DNA from 4 places in the Streptomyces sp. NPDC041068 genome. Region 4 is predicted to be linked to each of the others. Evidence: riboswitches for the same ligand, from Rfam matches in the RefSeq annotation. Region 4 holds a riboswitch; each other region holds the start of a gene.

Region 1 (5,163 bases), on a different contig from region 4:
CAAGTACCCGGCGACCAGCTCCTGGTCCTCGGCACTGAGCAGCGCGGTCGTCCCGAAGAACGAGGCGAAGACCCCGCCCCGGTCGATGTCCCCGACCACGAGCACGGGAAAGCGGGCGGCGCGCGCGATGCCCATGTTCACGATGTCGGTACGCCGCAGATTGATCTCGGCGGGACTGCCCGCTCCCTCACAGATCACGGCGTCATAGCTGCCCCGAAGCTCCTCCAGGCATCCCACGACGGTGTCGAGCAGCGCCGCCTGACGCCCCCCGTGATAGCCGCGCGCGCTCATCTCGCCCACGGGCTTCCCCATGAGCACGACCTGACTCGACCGGTCGCTGCCGGGCTTGAGCAGTACGGGGTTCATCAGCGCGCTCGGCTCGACACGGGCGGCCTGCGCCTGCATGGCCTGCGCCCGCCCGATCTCGGCACCTTCGCGCGTGACGAAGGAATTGAGGGACATGTTCTGCGCCTTGAAGGGCGCGACGGACACACCCTTGCGCACCAACCACCGGCAGATCCCGGCGGTGACGACACTCTTCCCGGCATCGGAGGTGGTCCCAGCAACAAGCAGCCCACCACTCATGAATATCTCCCAGACTGACGCGACTGTCCTGGTCCTGGCTGTGCTGGTCCTGGCTGTCCGGACCACTCTGGCCGCTCTGGCCGTCCTGGCCGCCCCGGCTGTGCCCACCCGTTCCGCAGGGCGGAACGGGTGGGCACAGCCCCAACCGCCGGGCGCCGTGTCAGCCGAGCAGCAACCGCGACTCCGAGAGCCAGCCAGCTCACCCGCCGAGAAAGCTTCACAGCCCGCTCGATGTCCTCGACCCGCACATCGCGCCCGTCCCCATTCAGAACAGGCCGATGCTCAACCCGACCCCCATAAGAAAGCGTCCCCCCGAGCCGAACCCCCAGCGCCCCCGCGAAAGACGCCTCGACGGGCCCGGCATTGGGACTCGGATGCTTCGCCGCATCCGCCCGCCAGGACCGCAGGGCCCCCCGCGGCGAGTCCCCGGCGGCAGCCGCCAGCACCGCGGTGAGCCGCGCCCCCGGCCACCCGAGAACATCGTCCAGCCGGGCGGCAGCCCACCCGTACCGCCGATACCGCGCCGACTTGTGCCCCACCATGGCGTCCAACGTGTTCACGGCCCGGAACCCGACAAGCCCGGGAACCCCGCCCACCGCACCCCACACCAACGCCCCGACCACCGCGTCGGACGTGTTCTCGGCGACGGACTCGACCACGGCCCGCGCGATCCCGTCCGCGTCCAGGGCCTGCGGATCCCGCCCGCACAGATGCGGCAGCCGCTCCCGGGCGACCTCGATGTCCCCGGCCTCAAGGGCCCCGCCGATGGCCCGCGCCTCACGCCCGAGGGAGGTCCCGCCGACCACGGACCAGGTCGCGGCGGCGGTCAGCGCGACGGATCCGGCGCGTGAACGGCGTACGAGAGAAGAAGCGAGGGCGGCGGCACCCGCCGCGCCTCCGGCGCACACCACGGCGTGCAGCGCGCCCCACCCGCGGTGGTCACGCCACAGCACCCGCTCGACGGCACCCGCGGCACGCCCGAACGCGGCGACCGGATGCCCCCGGCGGGGATCGCCGAGCAGCAGGTCGCCGATGAGGCCGGCGGCGGCGCCGTACGCGAAGTCGCGATCGGCACTCACGGGCTCAGCCCGCAGCCGTACTGAGGAGAGAACTCGTACTCAGGAAGGGAACCGGCACCGGGCGGCCGAGCATGGCGATATGTCCTCACTCAGGGTGTCCGCGCCCTGGTTCGACGTGATGCGGCGGCGAGAGTTCCTGGCTTGCGGGGAGCGTCTCCCCGATGACAGTGGCGGGACCGCGCCGGATTCGCACCGGCTTCCTCTTCTGCCGCCGTAGTTGGCCCCGGCAGTCCACCACGCCCCGCGAACGCCCGTCAACTCGCCGTTGACCTGCGGCGGGAGAGTGTGTTGGGACCCACACGGGACCGGATTGCCTCTGGCCGATCGGATCCGCCCGCCCTAGTCTGAAAACGAGAATCGGAGAGCGGCAGAAGCACGGCAGCTGCCTGGTTTCGGACATGTGAGGCCGTTCGTCCCGGCGCCCTGTGCTGCGGTGTGTGACGGCGCTAGGGTCGTCGGTCACGGTGGGACGCCCCAGTGGACGCCGCCTCTCGATCTGAGGAGGTATGCGTGGTCGACGGGGGCCCATCCGCGCAGCAGTGGCGCACGAGCAGTCGCTCGGAGAATGGGAACGAGTGCGTGGCCGTGCGTTTCGCCGGGGAGGGGGTGATGGTTCGTGACTCCAAGGATCCGGATGCGGCAAGGCTTGCCTTCTCCCGCGGCGCGTGGCGCGGCCTGCTCACCGCTCTCAAGTCCGGGAGTTTCCACGGCGCATAGCGTCCGGGCCTGAACGGGGGAGAGGTCGATGAGCGTCGGTGAAGGGAGGGGAACGCCGCATCTCGACGGCGCCTCTCCTTGGGGGTACTCCCTGCTGTGCGGCTTGTTGGCGAATGTCGTGGGGGCGGCGGCCTCGCTGCTGGTGGACGGATCCCGCGGCAAACTCGTCGTATGGCTGGTGACGGCGGCTGTGGTCGCCCTGGCCATCGGACTGTGGTCGGCGGGGTACGGCCCGGTCAGGGCGTACCGCGCGGAGTCCGTTCGTCTGGTGAGCCAGGGGCGTCGCCGGGAGCGGGACCACGGTTGAGCCGGGTGGCGGCACGGCCACGGAGGAACGCTCCGAGTCGCCGCCCTGCCCAGGTGAGCAGGGCGGCGCCGACGATGCTGAGGGGCATCCACACGCCCTTGGGAAGACTGACCCGCACGCCACGTGCGGCGTGGACGAGCAGGGCGAGGGCGAGGATCACGAGGACCACGGCGCAGCCACCCCAGAGCATCGCGACCTTGAACCGGGCTATCGCGTTGTCTGAGTGCGCCTTTTCCATGCCCATCTCAAGCTCCTGCTCGGCAGCCAACAGCTTGAGGTAGCGATCGGTGGTCTCCTCCTCCTTGATCACCAGGCCCCGCAGGTCGTTGTCCGACAGCGCAGGCGGACGATCGTCCTCCGCCACCTCCGCCCCCTGGAAGACCGTGCGGAACCAGTCCCGTACGGCACTCCAACCGCTCGGTCCGGTGGGCGGCATCGTCCCTCCCTGCGTGCCTGGCAGCTCCCTGCTCCCAGGCCTAACTGGTGGCGAAGTCCTCGGCGGCGACCCGGTCGATGAAGCGGATCGCGTCGTCATCGCTGAGCGCGAGGTCGTTGATGGTGCCGAAGCACTCCTGGTACCGGGCCAGGAGCGCGTGATCGTCGCGAATGGCGAGCGAGCCCGCCGCGTGCTCCACCCACAGCAGGTCGTCGTCGTCCTTGAAGCCGAGGAGGACGAAGCTGCCCAGGGTGCTGTAGTGCGCGCCTGCGGAGAAAGGGAGGATCTGGACGGTCACTCGGGGGAGCTCCATCATCTCCTTGAGGTGCTGGAGCTGATGGCGCATCACCGCGGGTGTGCCGATGCGACGTCGCAGGGCCGCCTCGTCCACGATCAGGAACGTCTCGGGGGTGTCGTCGCCTTCGAAGAGGCGCTCCTGGCGGGCCGTCCGCAGTTCGACCACGCGCCGGGCGCGCTCCTCGGGGACGCGGGGCGCGAGCAGCGCCTCGGCGTAGTCCTCCGTCTGCAGATAGCCGGGCATCACGATCGGGTGGTAGGTGCGGATGGAGTTGGCGGCGCTCTCATACCCCAGGTACTGCGTGAAGGTCGGGTTGAGGACGTCGGAGAAGTCCGTCCACCAGCTCTGCCCCTTCGATCCTCGGGCCGCCTCCTCCAGTTCGGCGACGAGTTCGGGGGAGTCCACGCGGTAGTGCTGCAGCAGTGCGCGCAGATCGGTCACGGAGACACTGACGGTGCCCGCCTCGATACGAATGATCTTGGAAAGGGACCACTCCAAGGCGTCGGATGCCTCGCGCTGGGTCAGTCCGGCCTTCTCGCGGGCCTTGCGCAACTCGATTCGGAGCCTGCGTCGATTGAGACTCGGGTCAACAGCCCTGGGCATCCTGCTCCTTCTTCCGTCGAACGGGGTCCTGTAGTAAGCCTGGCGATACGCCATATGCTTACGGACCCTATCAGGAAGCCGTCAGCAGTATGCTATGCGCTCTCCGCCCAGAGCCAAGAGCTCACACCAATCTGACATGTGTCGTTTCTCTGGAGTCACGGGAGCGCCGGGAGACGCAGAACGCGCGCGGGGCCGGGAAGCGATGTGCTTCCCGGCCCCGCGCGCGTTGCGCGTTTTTGCTGTGAGCCCGTGCCGGGCCCTCGTCAGGCGACGATCAGATAGATCCCGTACGCGACGGCCGCCGCGCACAGCGCGAAGCAGGCGTACGCGCCGGTGCGGGCCAGGGCCGCGGAGCCGCCGCCGGAGGCCGACGCCGTCTCCTGCTTGGAGAGGCCGACGATGCCGAGGGTGAACAGGCCCACCAGGGCCACCGTCACCGCGAGGCTGACTCCGAAGACGGAGCCGAGAGCTGCCCAGTCGATGCTCATGCTGATCTGTCCTTACACCGTCGCGGGCCTGGCGGGGTCCGCCATGGCGCCGGTCGTGGTCGTGGTCGGGGCCGTGGCGGCCTTGACCGGGTCGTCGGAGGAGGCGCCCGCGGTCGCCATCGCGCCCGCCGGGGGCGGCGTCACGGCGGCGATGGCGGTGGTCACGACGCCCGCGGGCTCGGCGCCCTTGGTGTCGTCGTGGCGGATCTCGTCGTCGGTGACGTTGGTGTGGTCGATCGCGTTGCGCCGCGAGAGGGCGTAGATCACGGCGGAGCCGCCGACCAGGATCGCGGCGGTGACCGCGATGCCCCAGGTGCCCTGCTTGGTGAGGAACTCGGCGCCCGCGCCGACCAGGCCGGCGGCCGGCAGGGTCAGACCCCACGCGACGAACATCCGGGTCGCGGTCGACCAGCGGACCACGCCGCCCTTGCGGCCGAGGCCCGCGCCCATCACGGCGCCGGAGCAGGACTGGGTGGTGGAGAGCGAGAAGCCCAGGTGCGAGGAGGCCAGGATGACCGTCGCGGCGCTGGTCTGGGCGGCGAAGCCCTGCTGCGGCTGGAGGTCGGTGAGGCCCTTGCCCATGGTGCGGATGATGCGCCAGCCGCCGAGGTAGGTGCCGAGCGCGATGGCCACACCGGCGGAGACGATGA
Region 2 (5,163 bases), on a different contig from region 4:
AGGTACATGAAGTTGCCCTCGCTCTTCTCGGCGAGGACGTCGACGAACCGGCCCAGCGGGATGCGCTGGTATGCGAGCCACGCCGCCAGTTCGGAGTGGGAGCCGCCCGTGCGCGTCAGGAAGTCGCGGATGTCGACCATGGCGGCGCTCAGGTGCTCGCCCAGGTCGTACCGGCTCCACGCCGTCTCGATGCGCAGCGGCACCTCGGCCCGGCGGCTGCTGACCAGGACGTACACGCCGGCCGGCAGCACGGGCGGCAGGAACAGGACGTTCACCGCGTCCGACTCCTCCTGCCGCTCCGCCTCGTCCAGGGCGTCCACCGCGACGATCAGCGGCACGTCGTCGGGCAGAGCGGCACGGGCTTCGGCGAGCATCCGGCCGACGAGTTCGCCGTAGCGGCCTGTGTCGCCCGCGTCGGCCGGGGCGGCGATGCCGTACTTGGCACGCAGCTGGGCGCCGAGGTTCGTCACGAACTGCCGGGCACCGACGATGCCTTGGCTGCGTACGTTGAAGTGAGCCACGCAGCCGGTGCGGCGCACGTACTCGGCCATGATCGCTGTCTTGCCGTCGCCCGGATCACCCTCGAGGCGGAAGTATCCGCGCCCCGCGGGCCCGCCCACGAAGTCGTCGATCGCGTCGAAGACGTACTCGCGCCCGAGGAAGCCCGCCGTCTTGTCGTCGATCAGCCCGGCCGCACCGCTCGGCAGTGTCACCGGTACGTCCAGGGCGCGGGCCACCTCATCGACCTGCGCGCCGAACCCGTCGTGCCACCGGATGCGGCGGAACGGGCCGACGGGCGCGGCGAGTCGGCCGAGGTCGGTGCCGTCCGGTGCCAGCAGGAACAGCGCGGGGGTGCCGTGCGAGCGCCGCCTCTCCACGGCGCTCGCGATCTGCTCCGCCACGTCCCGTTCGGCCGGGGTGGAGGCGGACGTGGACGTGCCTGTGGTCCCGGAGAGGATCGCGAGGAAGTGCGTGCAGGTGTCGTCCGCCCGCGCCGCCACCGGGACGCCTCGCGCCCGGAGTACCGCCGTCAGCCGGGCGGCGAGCGTTGCGTCCGCGGGCGCGCGTGAGGAGAAGGCCATGAAGACGCGAGGTCGTGCTGTCACATTCCTCCGCTCAGGGGAGCGTCGGCTTCCACCGTTCAGGGGAGCGTCGGCCCTGCCGTTCACGAAGAGAGTATTCCTCCGGCTCCTGACCGTCAGCCCTTGACGACCGTCTCCGTTCCCCCCTCCGAGCTCGCCGTAGCAGGGGCCAGTGCGCGTTCGGCCAGGACTCCGAACACCAGCCCGAAGGCGGTCCACAGGGTGATCTGGACGGCGATCGCCGCCAGCCGGAACTCCCACAGCGCAGCGGCGGGGAAGTGCTCCGGGACCTTGCTGAAGGACGGCAGGAACACGTAGGCGAGCCCAACGGCGAGGACGTAGAACGCGCTCGCGGCGATGGTGGCGTTCCAGTTGCCCAGCAGTGGTGCGAGGCGCTTGCCCAGGACCACCGCGCCGACGGCGAGCAGCACGCCGAGCGCGATCATGAGGAAGTACAGGGCGGTGCGCCGTCCGACCGTGTCGGGGTCGCCGACGGCCGGCGGATTGGCCGGGTACTTCAGGAACGGCACGACGTACACAGTGATCAGACCGGCGGCCGCGAGGAGCAGCGCGCTCGCGCGTGGCCCGAAGCGCCCGATGCGGCCGAGCGCGAAGCAGTACGCGAGGGCGGTGATCCCGCCGAAGGCGACTCCATAGACGAGAACACCGGTTGACAGGCCGGCGGTGGACTGCAGCGTGCGGCTGACGACTTCCGCGCCGTGTTCGTCTTCGTGGGCGTGCGCCTCCTCGAAGGCGATCGCCGCGTCGACGCCTGGCTCACCCAAGAAGTAGGAGACGGCGAGGGCGAGCATGCTCGCGGCGAGTCCCGCGAGCATGCCACGCACCAGCAGGTTGCGGACAGTTGCAGAGTTCATGGGCTGTACGACTCTCCGCTGCCGTCAGTGGCAGGGGAAGCCGAGCAGGTGGCGGGCGTCATGCACCCATTCGTGGACGTCCTGGCCGCTCATCACGGATGTGGCGCCCTGCTCGACGCCGACGAAGTAGAGCAGGACCAGCATCAGGATGCCGAAGAAGACCGCCCAGGGCGCGATGGCGCCGATCGGCAGCTTGGCTGGTACGGCGGTGGGGGTGGTGGTCGGCTGAGCGGCAGACTGCGCCATGGCAGGCCCTCCCGGGGAACTCGCGTCCCGTCTCGGTGGTGCACAGGACGGCGGGGCGGGTCTGACTCACGCGGCCCACCCAGGGGTGAGGACCGGGTTTACAGTGGCGCGACCGTGCCGGAGTTCCACCGGCTTCCGCGAACCCGTCGTCGATATCGACGAGAAGGTACCGCGCAGGGAAGAGGAGGCCAAGGGCGTGAGGGAGCACGGTCATGGGGTGCACGGGGCGTGAAGTCCCGCGGGCAGCAATGATGTTGAGAAGCGGGACGGACGTGTGACGAGTCGAGTCGTGTTGATCTCACCCGCCATCAGCGGGGCGCTGCGGGAGGCGCGCTTCGACGACAGGTGCCCGCTGGATGCTTCTGGTCTGAGGCGTGCGCGGGCCTCGGCCGAGGGTCTGCCGCCGGGGGACCGTGCCTGGGTCTCCCCTTCGGTGCGCTGCCGCGAAACGGCCGAGGCCCTCGGTCTGGACGCCGCGGTCGTACCCGCACTGGTCGGGCTCGATGTGGGGCGCTGGCGCGGCGCGACCCTGGCCGAGGTGAGCGCACGGGAACCGGAGGCGGTGAGCCAGTGGCTGGCGGATCCGGACTCGGCGCCTCATGGTGGCGAGTCGGTACGGGACTTCTGTGATCGGATCTCGGCCTGGCTGGACGGGGCCGCAGAGTCGCCAGGGCGGAGCACGGCCGTGGTGGATCCGGAAGTGGTGCGAGCCGCGGGGGTACGGGTGCTCGGGGCACCCCAGTCGGCGTTCTGGCGGATCGACGTGCCGCCCCTGACTGCGACGGAGCTCAGCGGACGAGCCGGGCGCTGGAACATTCGGTTCGGGCAGTCTCTCGAGCGGGCGCCGGGCCCACCTGACAGTGGTGCGTAGAGGGTACGCAGATGCGGTCGGCGTGAGAGGGCGTACGGCGGAGCCTTGCTCGGCAGGGCCGGGGGGCCGAGGGCGTGGTGTCCCGCGCCGAACACCGGCCGCACTGATCGGACTCAGCGGCCGACCGCCCAACTTCCTTGCTCAATCCCTACCCGGCCACGATGCCCCCCCAGGTCGGAAAGGGGGCTTGACTCTCGGGCCGACAACCACGATCCCCTCTCGCCTGCGGAGAGGGCCAGTTCGGAGAGCGCCGAGAACGAGGCGCGGACCGCCGCCCGCATGCGATGGCGTAGTCGTGCGGGCAGCGGGGGACCGTAAGGGGGAGAACCGTGTCGTCAGGCGCTGACGTAGAGGTCGGATGCCTCAGGTCTGCTCCCTGATGTCCTTGTGTGCGCCGACTACCCCTCGTCCTCCTCGTCGTCGCCCTCGAAGAAGTCGCCCACCTCGTCGACTGCTTCGGCCGCAACCATGCCGCCGACGACGCCGACCGCGAGCCCGGCCGCGCCGGCCGCGACGACGGTGCCCATGCCGGGTCCCGAGCGGTGGTGATCCTCGCGCCCGTGGTGGTGTTCGCCGTGGCCGTTCCCCGAGCCATAGGGGTCACCGTGTCCATACGCGGCGTGCGAGCCGTACGACGAGCGGTGCTCGATGACCTGCCGAATCCAGCCGTCGACCACGCCATTCCAGTCCGCGCGCGCCGCCTCGTCGTGGCCCACCGCGAACCGGGTGACGGTGTCATGGCCGGAGGAGAAGACCCCGCCGCGCTTGTCCGCCTCCAGGACCACCTCCATGCCCCCGGGGCCGGCGAGGAAGGTCAGCTCGATCTCGTTGACGGCGTGGGAGTACCGCGGGGCCGGGGTGAGCTCGATCTCCTGATAGAAGGGAAGTTGCTGGCCGGTACCGCCGATGCGGCCGTACTCCAGGTCGGCGGACCGGAAGCCGAAACCCAGTTGGCCGAGGGCCTCCAGGATCGCCTCCTGTACGGGCAACGGGCGCACGGTGAGCGGGTCCAGGTCACCCTTGTCCTTCGCGCCCGCCACCGACAGTTCGGTACGCACACCGAGCACAATCCCGAGACCCTGCCCGTACAACTCCGAGACGGGGGTCTCCCAGGGCAGCGTCACGCTGAACGGCACGCTGCGCTCCTCGCTCGCGGCGAGGCGGAACCCGCCGCCGACAGTGAACCGGTCGAAGGTGACGACACCCTCGCTCTCACCGCCCTCGTGCTCGGCCTCGACCCGGGCTACCAGCTCCAGGGTGATGTGCTCGATGTCGAAGTCGGCGTTGCCGCCCTTGAGATGGACCTGACCCGACAGACTGCCACCGGGCTGGACCGCACCCGGGTCCAGGACCGTGTCGACCGTGGGGCCACCCACACCGAGCGAGCCGAGCAGCCGTTTGAACACCATCGCGGCGTCCACTCCTTCATGTGATCGTTCGTCAAAAGCCCTTATCTACAGGGCTGTAGAAGTATAGAGGCCGCTTCGAGTCGCAGGCGAGCACCCATGAGGGGTGGCGGGAGGGGTAGGTGTTCAGGTCGTGCGGACCGGGTTTGTGCCGGTTGAGAAGGCCCATGGTGACGTCCGGAACCGCCTTGAGGGGCCTTTCTCTTCCTCTGCTGCTCCATGTAGCCGTACAGCAGTGCCTCGTCGCTGAACACCGCGTCGACGCTGCCCTGCGGCGTCGTGAGGTAGGGGCCTATGAAGTCGAGTTCTTCGCCCAGGCGGTAGGCGATGCCCATGTCGAAGCCGCGATTGCGGTGGCCGGCGAACAGGTTGAGTCCCGGCTGATCGAACGCAGTTGCGATGTGCGCGGTGTCCTGGAGGTGTCCCGGAGGATGGGCCTCTTGTCCTCGCTGTCGTCATCGCCGCAGCCCGCTGCAGCGGCCAGACCGAGCGCGGCCGTCGGCGCGATGCCGGATCGTACTGTCAGTCCTCTGCGAGTCGGCGCCGTCGTCGCGGCTTCCGTCCGAGGGCGCGGGGCCCGTCGAGTCGTTGTCAGTCGTTCATGTCGGTCGCCAATATCGGTCGCTAATGTCGGTCATCCGTGCCAGTCGTCCACGTGCGCCGAGGTCACCGACAGGTCCAGC
Region 3 (5,163 bases), on a different contig from region 4:
CTGGTCGAGGAACGGCGTGCGCGCGGCGGCCATGTCGATCAGGCCGCGCTGCGGGATCTCCCAGGCCGTGCGGTACAGCGCGCGGACCTCCTCGGGCACCCAACCGAAGCCCTGCACCGAGCCGTTGGACTCGCGCAGCGCCTCACGGGTCTGCGCGTCCCACACGCCGAGCCGCTTGAGCTCCTCCACCAGGTAGGAGTTGACCTGGAGGAACTCGCCGGACAGCGTCTCGCGCTTGAAGAGGTTGGAGACCTGCGGCTCGATGCACTCGTAGACACCCGCGATGGACGCGATGGTGGCGGTCGGCGCGATGGCGAGGAGCAGGGAGTTGCGCATGCCGGTGGTGGCGATGCGCTCCCGAAGGGCCGCCCAGCGCTCGGGCCAGGTCAGCTCGACGCCGTAGTGGTCGGGGTGCAGGACGCCGCGCGCGGTGCGGGTCTTCTCCCAGGCGGGCAGCGGGCCGTTGCGCTCGGCGAGGTCCGCGGACGCCTCGTACGAGGCGAGCATGATGCGCTCGGCGATGCGCGTCGAAAGGGCGCGGGCCTCGGGGGAGTCGAAGGGCAGCTTCAGCTGGAAGAAGACGTCCTGCAGACCCATGGCGCCCAGGCCCACCGGACGCCACTTGGCGTTGGAGCGGCCGGCCTGCTCGGTCGGGTAGAAGTTGATGTCCACGACGCGGTCGAGGAAGGTCACCGCGGTGCGGACGGTCTCGTCGAGCCGCTCCCAGTCGATGTCCCCGTCGACCACGAAGGCGCCGAGGTTGACCGAGCCGAGGTTGCAGACGGCCGTCTCCCCGTCGTCCGTCACCTCCAGGATCTCCGTGCAGAGGTTGGAGGAGTGCACCGTGTGGCCGGGCTCCGCCGTCTGGTTGGCGGTGCGGTTGGCGGCGTCCTTGAAGGTCATCCAGCCGTTGCCGGTCTGCGCGAGGGTGCGCATCATGCGGCCGTACAGGTCACGGGCCGGCATGGACTTCTTGGCGAGCCCGGCGGCCTCGGCCCTGCGGTAGGCGGCGTCGAACTCCTCGCCCCACAGGTCGACGAGCTCGGGCACGTCGGCCGGCGAGAACAGCGACCAGTCCTGGTCGGCGGCGACGCGGCGCATGAACTCGTCGGGGATCCAGTGCGCGAGGTTGAGGTTGTGCGTGCGGCGCGCGTCCTCACCGGTGTTGTCGCGCAGCTCCAGGAACTCCTCGATGTCGGAGTGCCAGGTCTCCAGGTAGACCGCGGCGGCGCCCTTGCGGCGCCCGCCCTGGTTCACGGCGGCGACCGAGGCGTCCAGGGTCTTCAGGAACGGCACGATGCCGTTGGAGTGCCCGTTCGTGCCGCGGATCAGCGAACCTCTGGAGCGGATGCGGGAGTACGAGAGTCCGATGCCGCCCGCGTGCTTGGACAGGCGCGCGACCTGGTGGTAGCGGTCGTAGATCGAGTCGAGCTCGTCCAGCGGGGAGTCGAGGAGGTAGCAGGAGGACATCTGCGGGTGCCGGGTGCCGGAGTTGAACAGCGTCGGCGAGGACGGCAGGTAGTCCAGGCGGCTCATCAGGCCGTACAGCGCGGCGACTTCGTCCACGGCGCGGGCGCTGCCGTCCTCCGCGAGGCCGCTCGCCACGCGCAGCATGAAGTGCTGCGGGGTCTCGATGACCTGCCGGGTGATCGGGTGGCGCAGGAGGTAGCGGCTGTGCAGGGTGCGCAGGCCGAAGTAGCCGAAGCGGAAGTCGGCGCCGTCCGCGAGCGCGTTGTCCACCAGGGCGTCGAGGCGGACCGCGTGCTCGGTCACGAAGGACGCGGTGCGGTCGGCGATCAGGCCCTCGCGGTGGCCGACCGCGATGGAGTCGGTGAAGGAGCGCACGCCCTGCGTCGCCGCCTCCTCGCGGATGCCGATCGACAGGAGCCGGGCCGCGAGCTTCGAGTACGCGGGGTCCTCGGAGATGAGCCCTGCGGCCGCCTCGGTGGCGAGCTCCCTCAGCTCGGCCTCGTCGGCGCGCGCCGACCGGCCGCGCAGGGCGGCGGCGGCGACCCGCCCCGGATCGGCGTCGGGGAGGTCGGCGGTGAGGTCGGTCAGGGTGCGCAGCAGCGCGGTCCCTGGCCCGTCGGTACCCTCGTCGGTCGGCGCGGTCTTCGCTGACGCAGGTTCGGCAGGCGCGATGGTCACGTGGCTCTCCCTCGCTCGGCTCTGGGCCTGGGGGAGGGGAACGGCACACACGGGCGCACCCGGGCAGGGCGGCTCACCGCGTCCACCGGCCCATTCCACGAGGCCCGGACGGTCGGCGCCCGGGCCGGGCGGCTCGGGCACACTGTCGGCAGGTCCTCGGACTTGCGGGTACGACAAAGACGTACACATACACCGTTGCGGGACAGTTCCGGACTTGCACCGGATTCCCCTGCGACGACAGCGAGCACGAGCATACATCTTGTGCCGGGTTTCTGAAGCAGGCCCACATCTTGTGTCGGTCGCGAGGGGCCGCCCGCCCGGCGCATGCTCCGAAACGTCAACTCGCGTACGCACGACGAAGGGCCGCCGGATCCTCCGGCGGCCCTTCGTCGGCCGTGAGCGGGGTGCGAGGTCAGTGGCCGGAGCCCGCTCCGACCTTGGGCAGCTCGGTCGAGACGCCCTTGTCGCCCGCGTCCGCGGTGTAGTCCTCGGGAGAGGTCTCGTCGACGCCCTCGGGGGCCTTCAGGGCCTTCAGGACGAAGGTCAGGACCACCGTCACGATCACGTTCAGGACGAACGCGGTCAGGCCGATGTAGCCGATCTCACCGATGCCCGGGATGGTGTCGGAGGAGCCGCCGAAGTGCTTCTGCGTGGGCGAGGCGACGCCGTACGCGGCCAGTGTGCCGTAGACCATGCCGACCGCCCATCCGGCGAGCAGTGCCCAGCGGTGGAACCACCGGGTGAACAGGCCGCCGACCAGCGCGGGCATCGTCTGCAGGATCCAGATGCCGCCCAGGAGCTGGAAGTTGATCGCGACCGTCTTGTCCATGCCGAGGACGAAGACGAGGGCGCCCACCTTCACCAGGAGCGAGACCAGCTTGGAGATCTTGGTCTCCTGCTCGGGCGTCGCGTCGGGCTTGATGAAGTCCTTGTAAATGTTGCGGGTGAACAGGTTCGCGGCCGCGATGGACATGATGGCGGCGGGCACGAGCGCGCCGATGCCGATCGCGGCGAAGGCCACGCCCGTGAACCAGTCGGGGAACATGTCCTCGAAGAGCTGCGGGATCGCCAGCTGGCCGTTGTCGACCTTGACCCCGGCCGCGATCGCCATGAAGCCGAGCAGCGCGAGCAGGCCCAGCATCAGCGAGTACAGCGGCAGGATCGTGGTGTTGCGGCGGATCACGTTGCGGTTCTTGGAGGAGAGCGTCGCGGTGATCGAGTGCGGGTACATGAACAGCGCGAGGGCCGAGCCGAGCGCGAGCGTCGCGTACGTCCACTGCCCGGCCTCGGGCGGCGCGAGGGCGCCGCGCGGCTTGCCGGTGTCCTCGTTGACCACGCCGAACGCCTCGCCCGCCTTGGCGAAGATGTCGTCGAAGCCGCCCAGCTCGATCGGGATGTAGATGATCGCGACGGCGATGACGAGATAGATCAGGCCGTCCTTCACGAACGCGATCAGGGCGGGCGCGCGCAGACCCGACGAGTACGTGTACGCGGCGAGCACCGCGAACGCGATCAGGAGCGGAAGGTCCTTGATGAACCAGTTGGTGTCGGGGCCGCCGCCGATGCCCATCACGTCCAGGACGGCCTGGATGCCGACCAGTTGGAGCGCGATGTACGGCATCGTGGCGAGGATGCCGGTGACCGCGACCGCCAGGGAGAGCCCCTTGGAGCCGAAGCGCCCGCGCACGAAGTCGGAGGTGGTCACATAGCCGTGCTTGTGCGAGACCGACCACAGGCGCGGCAGGAAGGTGAAGATCAGCGGGTAGACGAGGATCGTGTACGGCACGGCGAAGAAGCCGGCCGCTCCGGCCGCGTAGATCGCCGCGGGGACGGCGACGAAGGTGTACGCGGTGTAGAGGTCGCCGCCGAGCAGGAACCAGGTGACCCAGGTGCCGAACGACCGTCCGCCCAGGCCCCATTCGTCCAGGCTCTGGTCGTTCTCGGCCTTGCGCCAGCGGGCGGCGAGGAAGCCCATGACGGTGACCGCGACGAAGAAGAAGATGAAGACGCCGAGCGCGACGCCGTTGACGCCGTCGTTCATGACTTCGCGCCTTCCTTGCGGGCGCGCTGGTCACGCTGCCACAGCTTGTAGGCGATCATCGTGAGCGCCGTCGAGATGAGCACCCACAGCATCTGGTACCAGTAGAAGAACGGGATGCCTATGAAGGTCGGTTCGATCTTCGCGTACGAACTCACCCAGAGCATTGCCACGAAGGGTGCGACAAGGCAGGCTGCGATGACCACACGGACCGGCGTGACCACCGGTCTGTTCACTTCAGGCGCATCTGACATATCGCGGCTCCGTTCCCTCACTTATCCCATGCTTAACGTGCGGGAAATCTAAGCCACAGTCTCGCGGTTTGGAACCCCTGTCCGGATAACGGACAGGAGGAGTTGCCTGCTCAGCAGCAGCGGAACCCCTGTCTGGGGTCCGACTCCTCACGTTCCGTCCGCATCCGTTCAAATACGCGGCGGCTGGGGACAGTTGCCGCCGGATGCTCCCTGCGAATATGTGCCACGTAGCGGTCGTACGCCGACTCGTCGGTCAGCTCGCGGACGTACCACCGCATCCAGCGCAGCCCCCGCAGCAGCCAGGTCATGGCGTGAGCTCCCGCTTCCTCTGGGCCTCCTGCTTCTCCTCCTTGGTCGGGAAGAGCCCGGCGGGCGCCGTCAGCTTCGACTCCACGTACGGCGCTTCGCTCAGCCGGGAGGCCTCGGGGTTGCGGACGTGCCGGACGCAGATCCGCCCCGCGTCCAGGATCACCACGACGACGAGCAGGGCGAGCGCCGCCGAAAGGACGCCGTCCACCGTGGAGTTGGTGACGACGGTGTGCATGTCGTCCATGGTCTTGGCGGGCGGCAGGATCTTGCCCTCGTCGATGGCGTCCTGATAGTTCGAACGCTGCTGGAAGAAGCCGACGCGCGGATCGCTGGAGAACACCTTCTGCCAGCTCGCGGTGAGCGTCACCGTGGCGTCCCAGACGAGCGGAATCCCGGTGATCCAGGCCCACTTGA
Region 4 (5,163 bases):
CGGGGAAAGCGAGGGGTACAGGGACGCGGCGTCGGTGCGCGAGACCACGTACAGCAGGACGGCTGCGGCCAACCCGCAGGCGCACACCAGGACTTCGGCCGACTGCCACCGGTCGGGCCGGTACGTGCTGCGCCGCACCCGTCGGCCGCCGAGCACGAATCCGGCACCGGCGAGGGCAAGTCCCGCCAGGAGCAGGGGCGTTCCCAGGTAGGGGGGTGTGCTCGCGCCCATCGCCCCGTACAGGCCCGCGCAGACGCCGAGCAGCCCGCCCACCACGAGGGCGCCGGTGAGCAGCCGGGTGCGCGGGGCGAGGCGGCCGGTGTGGCCGTAGCCGTGCGATGCCATCGCTGCGGCCAGGGCCAGGGAGCGGTTCATCGCGTCCTCCAGGACCGGGACGACGATGCCGCGCAGCGCGCCGACGCCCTTGGCCGCGCCGCCGCGCAGCCGCCGGGCCCTGCGCACCCGCTGCACGCTCTCGACGAGCTGGGGCGCGACGGTCAGGGTGACGACGACGGACGTGCCGACCTCGTACAGGGCTCCCGGCAATGCCTTGAGCATCCGCTTGGGGTTGGCGAGCGCGTTCGCCGCCCCGATGCAGATGACCATGGTGGCCAGGCGCAGCCCGTCGTACAGACCGCCGAGCAGCTGTTCGGCGGCGACGGGGCCCAACAGGCGGATGCCCGCGGCCGCTTCGGGCAGGGTGACCTGCGGCAGCGTGAACAGGACGGTGCCGCCCTGGCCGCCGCCGAAGACGATCCGGAACACCACGCGCATGGTCACGATGAACGCACCGAGGACCAGATACATCCGGAACGCCAGGGCCCAGGGCGCGTCCCCGCGCCTGCGCACCACGACGAAGGCCACGACGGCGAGGATCATCACAAGGAGCACGGGATTGGCGGTACGACTCGCCGCGGCGGCCATACCGAGCGCCCACAACCACCAGGCACCCGGATGCACGGCACGCGGCAGCGAGCGCCACCTGATCGGGTTCTCACGGCGGCGCCCGGGGCCCGGGGTCTCGCGGCGCCGTTCGAGGGCTGCGGTCACACGGCGCCGCCCGGGGGCGGAGGCATCGCGGCGCCGTCCGGGAGCGGAATTCTCGCGCCCCCGTTCCAGCACTGCGGCCACGCGGCGCCGCCCGAGAGCGACCATCACGCGGCGCCAGCCAAGATCGGCAGTCACGCGGCGCCACCCGAGGTCGGCGGTCACGTGGTGGTGTCCGCGCGGGCCGTGCGCTTGCGGCGCCATGCCGTGAAACCGGCGCCGGAGGCGAGCAGTACGGCGGCTGCGATGCCGAGCAGGGTGCCGGTCGGGGCGCCCGAGGAACCGGCGGCCTCGACGGTGCGCTTGTCGTCGCCGCCCGTCCAGTCGGCGGCCTCGCTCGGGGTGATCACCGGGTTCGGCGAACCGGACGCGGACGGGGTGGCATCGGCGGACTTCTCCTTGCCGTCCTTGCCCTTCTCCTTGCCGTCCTCGTCCTCGTCCTTCCCCTTGTCCTTCTTCTTGCCCTTCTCCTCGTGCTCGTCGGGCAGGTCGCCGTCCTGGGGCTTGGCGTCCTGTCCGAGGCCCGCGACCGTGCCGGGCAGCGTGTCGCCCGCTCCGGTTCCGCCGTTCTGTGAACCGCCCGCTCCCCCACCGGAATTGCTGCCTCCGCCGATGGAGCCGGAGCCTCCGGGTCCACCGGAGCCTCCCGAACCGGAACCCGAACCGGAACCGGAACCGGACCCGCCGCCCGAACCGGAACCGCCACCCGCGGGCCGCTGAGGCGCCACCCGGGGCGAAGGCGCCTCGTCCGCCTCGCGGTTGTAGGAGAACGACCAGCCCTCGAAACTGCCGGTCGGCGGGGTGCGGTAGGTCGCGCCCTGCTGGCTGTAGGTCCAGGCACCGCCGTTGGGGGCGTGCCAGTAGGACCAGTACGCCTTGGTCGGCGGGGTGTCGATGCACGGCTCGCGATCGGTACCCGGCTTGCCCTCCAGACGGCAGATGAAGGACTCGCCCCACCTGTTGGTGCCGGTCACGTCGAAACCGGCCGCCTTGAGCGCGGCGAGCCCGCTGGCCTGGCTGCCCACCGCACAGCGCACGATGGTCCTGCCGCCCAGCTCGCGGAAGTCCACCACCACGGTCACGCCGTTCCCGTTCGGACAGAATCCGGCCCTGCCGCGTCCTGCGTCCAGGGCGTGCGCCGTGTCCGGTGCCGCGCCCAGGCCGAGGGCGACGGCGGACAGGAGCAGGCCGAGGGCGGCGGCGAACATGCGTATCGCGCGGGCCATTTCGGGTCCTTCGGGGCCGGGGCCCGCGCAAGGACCCAGGACACCCGTGACGAACCGGGGGCTCAGGGCTCCACGCTGCAGACCATGACAGAGAGAAGCAGTGCACATGGCGCGCCGGGCGATCCGACTCACGGCGTCGAGCGCCGCTCACGGTTGCAGGTCAGTGCCGGATTCCCACCGGCTTTCCCCAGTCGCGCATGCATTCAGTTGTCACTTCGTCAACAGACGAAGCCTTGCGAAGAGTACGCCCGGCGGGCCGGACCGGCCACCCCTTCAGGCTGTAACCATGATCACTGGACGCCGCGCGCCGCGAGGACCGCCAACTCCTCCGGCGTACGCGGCCCTTCGCCGACGCCGGGGACGAGGCCGTGCGCCCGCAGCAGCTCCGCGACGGCGATCCCCCACGGCAGGCGCAGTCCCGCCTGCGTCAGCAGATCTCGGTGGGCCAGCATCTCGGCCACCGGTCCGGTCCGCACCCCGGAGGGCGTGAGCAGCGCGGCGTCGTCGGCCCAGCGCAGGGCCAGGTCCACGTCGTGGGTCGCCATGACCACGGTGGTCCCCGCGTCCCGCAGGCGCTGCAGCGTGGTCAAGAGGCGCTCCTGGCCGTCGGGGTCCAGGCCCGCGGTCGGCTCGTCGAGGATCAGCACGCGCGGACGCATCGCCACCGCGCCCGCGATCGCGGTCCGCTTGCGCTGGCCGTAGGAGAGCAGGTGGGTGGGGCGGTCGGTCAGGGCGGTGATGTCGAGCGCGGCGAGCGCCTCGGCGACCCGCGCCCGGACCTCGGCGTCGGGCAGGCCCAGGTTCAAAGGGCCGAAGGACACGTCCTGTTCGACCGAAGCGGCGAACAGCTGGTCGTCCGGGTCCTGGACGACCAGCTGCACCGTGGTGCGCAGCCGCGTCAGACCCTTGCGGTCGTATGTCACGCGGGCGCCCTCGACCGTCAACTCGCCCTCGTCCGGCCGCAGTCCGCCGCTGAGCAGCCGCATCAGCGTGGTCTTGCCGCTGCCGTTGCGTCCGAGCAGCGCGAGGGCGCGGCCCTCCACGACGTCGAAGTCCAGGCCGCTCAGAACGGTGGGGCCTTCCTCGTACGCGTACGAAGCCGCACGCAGGGAGACCAGGGAGTCGCTCGGCCCACTGGGAGCGCCCGGCTCGCGAAGAGCACGCGGCTCGCTCATGGAAGGAACCTTTCGAGTACGAGGGTGAGGGCCGCGAGGCCCACGAGCAGGCCCGCGCTCGCGGCCACGAAGGCCCGGGAGATCCGGGCCTCGGGCACGAGGACCCGCAGGGTGCCGTCGTAGCCGCGTCCGGCGAGCCCGGCCTGCAGCCGGCTCGCCCGGCCGAAGGCCCGTACGAACGCGGTGGCGCCGAGGCCCGCGAGCGAGCGCCAGGTGGCGGCCCGTGTGGTGTGGCCGAGCCGGGCCGCCTGCGCCTGCCGGATGCGGCTCATGGAGTCCAGGAGCAGGAAGCTCATCCGGTACGTCACCAGCGCCACGTCCACGACCGGTGCGGGCACGCCCGCCTTCACCAGGCGGGGCAGCAGGTCCGACATCGGCGTGGTGAAGGCGAAGAGGAGCACGCCGAGCGAGGCCGCGGAGGTCCGCAGGAGCAGACCGCCCGCGCGTGCAGGGCCGTCGCCGGCGAGCGCCACGAACCCCTCGGGACCGCCGAGTTGGACGAGGAGGGTCAGGGCGCCGGTGACGCAGAAGCCGAGCGGCACGCGGTAGGCGCGCCACAGCTTGCGGGGCGGCACGCCCGCGGGCCCCAGCAGTACGGCGAGGGCGGCGATCACCACCAGGGCGGCTCCCGGCCAGGGCGGCAGGGAGATCGCGAGGACTGTGAGTCCGAGCCCGAGGACGGCCTTGTCGACGGGGTGACGACGGCGCCAGTGACTGCTGTGCGCCGCCGCGTCGATGGGCAGCACGCCGGGTCAGACCTGTTCCCTGTCGGCGCGGGTGTCCTCCGCGCCGCTCGACGAGTCCTCCGGGGCCTCCTCCGCCCGCGCGCGCTCCGCGCCCTGACGACGCCCTCGACGCAGCCCGAAGTAGTACGCGAGGACACCGGCGCCGATGGCCGCCTGCAGGGCGAACAACGCTGATTCGACTTCTCCGGACGGTGGTTCGTACAGCGGCGAGAACCACGGTTCGTAGTCCGGCTCGATCTCGGTGATCGCCGTCTCGGCCTGCGCGTCGGCACCGGTGAACGGCTCCTTCTTGTGGTCGCCGAGGCCGAACACCAGCGGAAACGCCGCGAGCGCGGCGACGACGACGAGCAGCAGGATGTTGATCTTCGTGTTCCGGTTCATCAGGCGCTGGCCTCCGTCTGCGTCGTCTGCTTCTCCGTGGCCGCTCGCTTGCCCTGCAGCAGCACGCCGAGCCGTGTCAGCTCGCCCTTGCTGGACTGCACGAGCAGCCGCATCACCAGGACGGTGAGCAGTCCCTCGCTGACGGCGAGGGGGATCTGCGTGACGGCGAAGATGCCTCCGAACTTGCCCAGAGCGCCGATGAATCCGCTGCTGGGGTCGGGGAAGGCCAGGGCCAGCTGGACGCTGGTGACGCAGTACGTCGACAGGTCGGCGACGAACGCGCCGAAGAACACAGCGACCATGAGCGGCACGTCGTACCGCTTGAGGAGCCGGTAGACGGCGTATCCGGCCCAGGGCCCCATGATCGCCATGGAGAACACATTGGCGCCCAGTGTGGTGAGCCCTCCGTGGGCGAGCAGCAGGGCCTGGAAGAGCAGGGTGATGGTGCCGAGCACCGTCATGATCGGCGGTCGGAACAGGATGGCCCCGAGCCCGGTCCCCGTGGGGTGCGAGCAACTGCCCGTCACGGACGGGATCTTCAGGGCGGACAGGACAAAGGTGAAGGCACCGGACGCGCCCAGGAGCAGG

Evidence for each region. A riboswitch is a leader RNA that binds a small molecule or an ion and turns the genes downstream of it on or off. The one in region 4 is predicted to bind cobalamin.
Region 1: it holds a riboswitch for cobalamin, as region 4 does, so the genes downstream of both, AB0B50_RS24510 (cobalamin biosynthesis protein) here and AB0B50_RS27515 (hypothetical protein) in region 4, are expected to answer to the same signal.
Region 2: it holds a riboswitch for cobalamin, as region 4 does, so the genes downstream of both, AB0B50_RS01665 (CbtB-domain containing protein) here and AB0B50_RS27515 (hypothetical protein) in region 4, are expected to answer to the same signal.
Region 3: it holds a riboswitch for cobalamin, as region 4 does, so the genes downstream of both, AB0B50_RS10875 (ribonucleoside-diphosphate reductase subunit alpha) here and AB0B50_RS27515 (hypothetical protein) in region 4, are expected to answer to the same signal.

The regions. Positions count from the first base shown of each region.
Region 1 covers NZ_JBEZCG010000010.1:333,409-338,571, forward strand. The annotation lists gene AB0B50_RS24505 (cobyric acid synthase) at 1-585, opposite strand, end outside; gene AB0B50_RS24510 (cobalamin biosynthesis protein) at 582-1,664, opposite strand; cobalamin riboswitch at 1,775-1,907, opposite strand; gene AB0B50_RS24515 (DUF397 domain-containing protein) at 2,175-2,381, shown strand; gene AB0B50_RS24520 (hypothetical protein) at 2,618-3,124, opposite strand; gene AB0B50_RS24525 (helix-turn-helix transcriptional regulator) at 3,165-4,025, opposite strand; gene AB0B50_RS24530 (hypothetical protein) at 4,289-4,513, opposite strand; gene AB0B50_RS24535 (inorganic phosphate transporter) at 4,526-5,163, opposite strand, start outside.
Region 2 covers NZ_JBEZCG010000001.1:439,595-444,757, forward strand. The annotation lists gene AB0B50_RS01655 (hypothetical protein) at 1-1,106, opposite strand, end outside; gene AB0B50_RS01660 (CbtA family protein) at 1,199-1,957, opposite strand; gene AB0B50_RS01665 (CbtB-domain containing protein) at 1,982-2,203, opposite strand; cobalamin riboswitch at 2,240-2,392, opposite strand; gene AB0B50_RS01670 (histidine phosphatase family protein) at 2,478-3,074, shown strand; gene AB0B50_RS01675 (sporulation protein) at 3,473-4,483, opposite strand; gene AB0B50_RS01680 (hypothetical protein) at 5,115-5,163, opposite strand, start outside.
Region 3 covers NZ_JBEZCG010000004.1:210,392-215,554, forward strand. The annotation lists gene AB0B50_RS10875 (ribonucleoside-diphosphate reductase subunit alpha) at 1-2,148, opposite strand, end outside; cobalamin riboswitch at 2,278-2,419, opposite strand; gene mctP (monocarboxylate uptake permease MctP) at 2,561-4,189, opposite strand; gene AB0B50_RS10885 (DUF3311 domain-containing protein) at 4,186-4,440, opposite strand; gene AB0B50_RS10890 (YbdD/YjiX family protein) at 4,551-4,748, opposite strand; gene AB0B50_RS10895 (carbon starvation CstA family protein) at 4,745-5,163, opposite strand, start outside.
Region 4 covers NZ_JBEZCG010000012.1:187,976-193,138, reverse strand. The annotation lists gene AB0B50_RS27520 (CbiQ family ECF transporter T component) at 1-1,185, opposite strand, end outside; gene AB0B50_RS27515 (hypothetical protein) at 1,209-2,273, opposite strand; cobalamin riboswitch at 2,369-2,518, opposite strand; gene AB0B50_RS27510 (ATP-binding cassette domain-containing protein) at 2,564-3,448, opposite strand; gene cbiQ (cobalt ECF transporter T component CbiQ) at 3,445-4,194, opposite strand; gene AB0B50_RS27500 (energy-coupling factor ABC transporter substrate-binding protein) at 4,201-4,575, opposite strand; gene AB0B50_RS27495 (energy-coupling factor ABC transporter permease) at 4,575-5,163, opposite strand, start outside.